2 regions of the Pseudoxanthomonas sp. P4_B2 genome follow, and region 1 is predicted to be linked to the other one. Evidence: predicted binding sites of a transcription regulator. Region 1 holds the regulator's gene; the other holds the start of a gene.
What was found. Region 1 encodes sigma-54, which starts transcription at its own class of promoters, with help from an activator protein. Its sites were predicted from a motif close to TGGCACGNGCNTTGC; they were not measured.
Positions count from the first base shown of each region.

Region 2: the regulator sigma-54 is predicted to act here: its motif matches at 942-956, upstream of glnA (type I glutamate--ammonia ligase).

Region 1 is NZ_JBFUHQ010000005.1:329,925-332,320, reverse strand. It holds gene lptB (LPS export ABC transporter ATP-binding protein) at 1-568, shown strand, start outside; gene AC1DTQ_RS14400 (RNA polymerase factor sigma-54) at 619-2,058, shown strand; gene hpf (ribosome hibernation-promoting factor, HPF/YfiA family) at 2,228-2,396, shown strand, end outside.
Region 2 is NZ_JBFUHQ010000002.1:573,881-576,276, forward strand. It holds gene AC1DTQ_RS07070 (undecaprenyl-diphosphate phosphatase) at 1-596, opposite strand, end outside; gene glnA (type I glutamate--ammonia ligase) at 995-2,396, shown strand, end outside.

The DNA of each region.
Region 1 (2,396 bases):
GGCCGCCGACGCCGGCAAGATCGAGCTGGACGGCCGCGACATCACCGCCGAGCCCATGTACAAGCGCGCAAAGCTGGGCGTCGGCTATCTGCCGCAAGAGCCTTCAGTGTTCCGCAAGCTCACCGTGTCGGACAACATTCGCCTGGTTCTGGAGCTGCGGGAGGACCTGGATTCGGCAGGCGTGGACAAGGAACTGGCCTCGCTGCTGGACGAACTGCAGATCAGCCACGTGTCCGAGCAACTGGGTGCCAGCCTGTCCGGCGGCGAACGCAGGCGCTGCGAGATCGCCCGTGCCCTGGCCGCCAAACCCAGGCTGATACTGCTGGACGAACCCTTCGCCGGCGTCGACCCGATCTCGGTCGGCGAGATCCAGCGGATCGTGAAGCACCTCAAGAATCGCGGTATCGGCGTACTGATCACCGACCACAACGTGCGCGAGACCTTGGGAATCTGCGACCGGGCGTATATCCTCAACGAAGGCAGCGTACTGGCGCAGGGGGCACCGGACGCGCTGCTGGCAAATCCGGACGTGCGTCGCGTGTACCTTGGGGAAACTTTCCGCCTCTGAAGCGCGTCGCGCGGCCCGGTGCCGCGCACACTGTATTTCGGATTGCGGAAATGAAGCCACGCCTCCAGACATCGCTGGGTCAGCAACTGGTCATGACGCCGCAATTGCGTCAGGCCATACGCTTGCTGCAAATGTCCGCGGCCGAACTCGAAATCGAGATCACCGAAGCGGTGGAGACCAATCCCCTGCTGGATTGGGACGACAGCGCCCCGAGCAGCGACGATGCGGCTCCCGCCGACACCCCTCCGGAAGATCCACGCGAAACCCCCAGCGACAACGAGAGCGACGAATGGTCGCCCGACGAATCGCCCTGGTCGATGGACGGCGTCAGCCACGGCAGCGGCGGCTCCTTCGACGACGATGACGATCAAGGCACAGCAGCCGAGCGCGTCGCCGAGATCGACACCCTGCAGGATCATCTTCTGTGGCAACTCCATCTCTCGCACTTGTCGCCGCGCGACCGCAGGATCGGTGCGGCGCTGATCGATGCGTTGGAAGACGATGGCTACCTGCGCGAACCGTTGTCCGGCATTGCGGAGACGCTGCTTCCGGAAGTGACCGCCGGAGAGGATGAGATCCTTACCGTACTGCATCAACTGCAGCGCTTCGACCCGGTAGGCGTGGCCGCACGGACGCTAGGCGAATGCCTGCATCTGCAACTGGCGGTGTTGAGCGACGATACGCCCGGCAGGGCGCTGGCCTTGGAGATCGTCGACGGCACCTCGCTGGAGCGCCTGCCGAAAAGCGGCATCGCGGGGCTGGCGGCCGAGCTCAAGCGACCGGTGGAAGAAGTGGAGGAAGTGGTGCAGCTGCTGCGTTCGCTCGACCCCAAGCCAGGGGCTCAGATCGGCGAGCTCACCCATGACACCTACGTGGTCCCCGATTGCGTGGTCTGGCGCCAGCGCGGCGTCTGGCGTGCGGCATTGGCCGGCAACAACCTGCCCCGGATCACCATCCACAGCGGCTACGAGCAGATGATCCGGAAATGCGGCGAGAACGACGCCGGCTACCTGCGGAGCCACCTGCAGGAGGCCCGTTGGCTGCTGAAGAGCCTGGAAGCCCGGGGCGATACCTTGCTCAAGGTCACCCGCTGCCTGTTGCGGCAGCAAGCCGGCTTCCTGGAATTCGGCGAACAGGCGTTGCGACCGCTGACTCTGAGGGAAGTCGCGACCGAAGTCGGTCTTCACGAATCCACGGTTTCACGCGCCATCGCACGCAAGTATGTGCGGACTCCGCGTGGAACCTTGCCGCTGCGCGCGTTCTTCGCTTCCGGCGTCAGCACCGAGGGCGGTGGCGAAGCGTCCAGCATCGCCATTCAGTCGATGATCCGCCGTCTGATCGAAAACGAGAACCCGCGCAAGCCGCTGTCCGACGCCAAGCTGGCCGACCTGCTCAAGACCTCTGGTGTACCGGTGGCGCGCCGTACCGTGGCGAAGTATCGTGAAGCTATGGAAATACTTTCGTCGCATGAACGCGTGCGCATCGGTTGATAACGCTCCCATAAGGAACCATGGTTCATGATGAACCCGAAGCGCTGAATCCCTTCCCGACGCATCCCTATTTTTCAAGGAGGCCGAACTTCACCCACCACTCGAGGTCACAAGCAAGGCAGTGTCACCCGCGGATTCCGCGGCCCATCGAACCGTAAGGAGGTAAGCGATGCGTATCGAGACCCATGGCCAGCAGATCGAAGTCACCCCCGCGATGCGGGAGTACGTTGAAACCAAGTTCAAGCGACTTGAACGCCATTTCGACCAGCCACTGGAAGTCCGCGCCCAACTGGGCATACGCAAACCCGACTACCTCGCCGAAGCCACGCTCACCCTGG
Region 2 (2,396 bases), on a different contig from region 1:
GCTGCGCGGTTGGTCGTGCCCGCCAGCAGGGCCACGAAGATCGTTGCCGCCGAGCGCGAGGTGCCAGGGAACACGCCGGCAACTACCTGCGCTATCCCGACCAGGATCGCCACTGTCCAGCTGATCTCGCTGCGCTCGCCCAAGGCTTGTGCGCGCTTGGTGGCGAAATATTCGGCGGCGACCATCCAGATGCCGCCCAGGATTAGCGCCCAAGCAATGGGGATGACTTCCTCGGGTAGCTTGAAGCCCAGTTTCTTCACCAGCAGGCCGAGGACGGCGGTGACGCCGAAGGCGACCGCTAGTTTCAGCGCATAGGTGCGCGCTTGCGCCGGGCTCAGCTTCATGCCGGCTGGGTCGTGTTCGGCGGGCGCACCGCGGCCAAGGAATCCCATCGCCAGATCCCACAGCCGCTGCCGGTAGATCAGCACCACGGCCAGGATCGCGCCGGCCTGGATGCCGATGTTGAACAGATCGCTGCGGTGGCCCAGCCCCAACAGGCGTTCGGCGAGCAACAGGTGCCCGGTGCTGGAGATGGGCAGGAATTCGGTGATGCCTTCGATGATGCCGAGGAGCAGGGCTTTGAGCAGATCGATCATGGGTTGGGGTCTGAATGGGGTAGGGACAAGCAGCGAAAGGGCGCGGCCGTCTTAAAAAGCTATGGCCTAAAAGGATCGTCATCCCAGCGAAAGCTGGGATCCATTTTGACTTTGCCTTTCGACTGAGTCGCGCCGGGCAATGCAAGATCAAGATGGATCCCAGCTTTCGCTGGGATGACGATGTTTTTCGCGCGCCCGGTTGAGCAACACAGTCCAAAGAATAGTGGATTTACAAAGCACCAGTAAGGTGCGCTGACTGCGCGATATTCCCCAAAAACGTGCAATCTGTCCGTATCCGTGACGCGTCGCACCATATAAATCAGCCACTTACGGTGCATTAAACCTTGGCACGCGGCTTGCAATAAGGACCTCACTCAATTCCAAACCGAGGTTCCAAGATGTCTGCGGACAAAGTCGAAAAGCTGATCAAGGACAACAAGGTCGAGTTCGTCGACCTGCGCTTCGCCGATGTGCGTGGCATCCAGCACCACGTGACCTTCCCGGCCAACATCGTCGATGAATCGCTGTTCGAAGACGGCCGTATGTTCGACGGCAGCTCCATCAGCGGCTGGAAGGGCATCAACGAATCCGACATGGTCCTGCTGCCCGACGCCAGCACCGCCTACCTCGATCCGTTCACCGCCGATCCGACCGTGGTCCTGACTTGCGACGTGCTCGACCCGGCCACCATGCAGGGTTACTCGCGTTGCCCGCGCGGCATCGCCAAGCGTGCAGAAGCCTTCCTCAAGTCCAGCGGCATCGCCGAGCAGGCGTTCTTCGGCCCAGAACCGGAATTCTTCATCTTCGATTCGGTGCGCTACGCCAACGACATGGGCAACACCTTCTTCAAGATCGAATCGGAAGAAGCGGCCTGGAACAGCGGCACCAAATACGAAGGCGGCAACAGCGGCTATCGCCCCGGCGTGAAGGGCGGTTACTTCCCCGTCGCCCCGGCCGACACCCTGCACGACATCCGCGCCGAGATGTGCAAGACGCTGGAACAGGTCGGCATCGAAGTCGAAGTGCACCATCACGAAGTGGCCACCGCCGGCCAGTGTGAGATCGGCACCAAGTTCAATTCGCTGGTGAAGAAGGCCGACGAATTGCTGACGATGAAGTACATCGTCAAGAACGTGGCCTTCCGTAACGGCAAGACCGCCACCTTCATGCCAAAACCCATCGTCGGCGACAACGGCAGCGGCATGCACGTGCACCAGTCGCTGGCCAAGGGCGGCACCAACCTGTTCACCGGCGACGGCTACGGCGGCCTGTCGCAGCTGGCGCTGTGGTACATCGGCGGCATCTTCAAGCACGCCAAGGCGATCAACGCTTTCGCCAACTCCGGCACCAACAGCTACAAGCGCCTGGTGCCCGGCTTCGAGGCGCCGGTGATGCTCGCGTACTCCGCGCGCAACCGTTCCGCTTCGTGCCGCATTCCGTGGGTGTCCAACCCGAAGGCGCGCCGCATCGAGATGCGTTTCCCCGATCCGCTGCAGACCGGCTACCTGACCTTCACCGCGCTGATGATGGCCGGCCTGGACGGCATCAAGAACCAGATCGATCCGGGCGAGCCGTCCGACAAGGATCTGTACGACCTGCCGCCGGAAGAAGAGAAGAACATCCCGCAGGTCTGCTCCAGCCTGGACCAGGCGCTGGAAGCGCTGGATGCCGACCGCGAGTTCCTCAAGGCCGGCGGCGTGATGAGCGACGACTTCATCGACGGCTACATCGCGCTGAAGATGCAGGAAGTGACCAAGTTCCGCGCCGCCACCCACCCGCTGGAATACCAGCTGTACTACG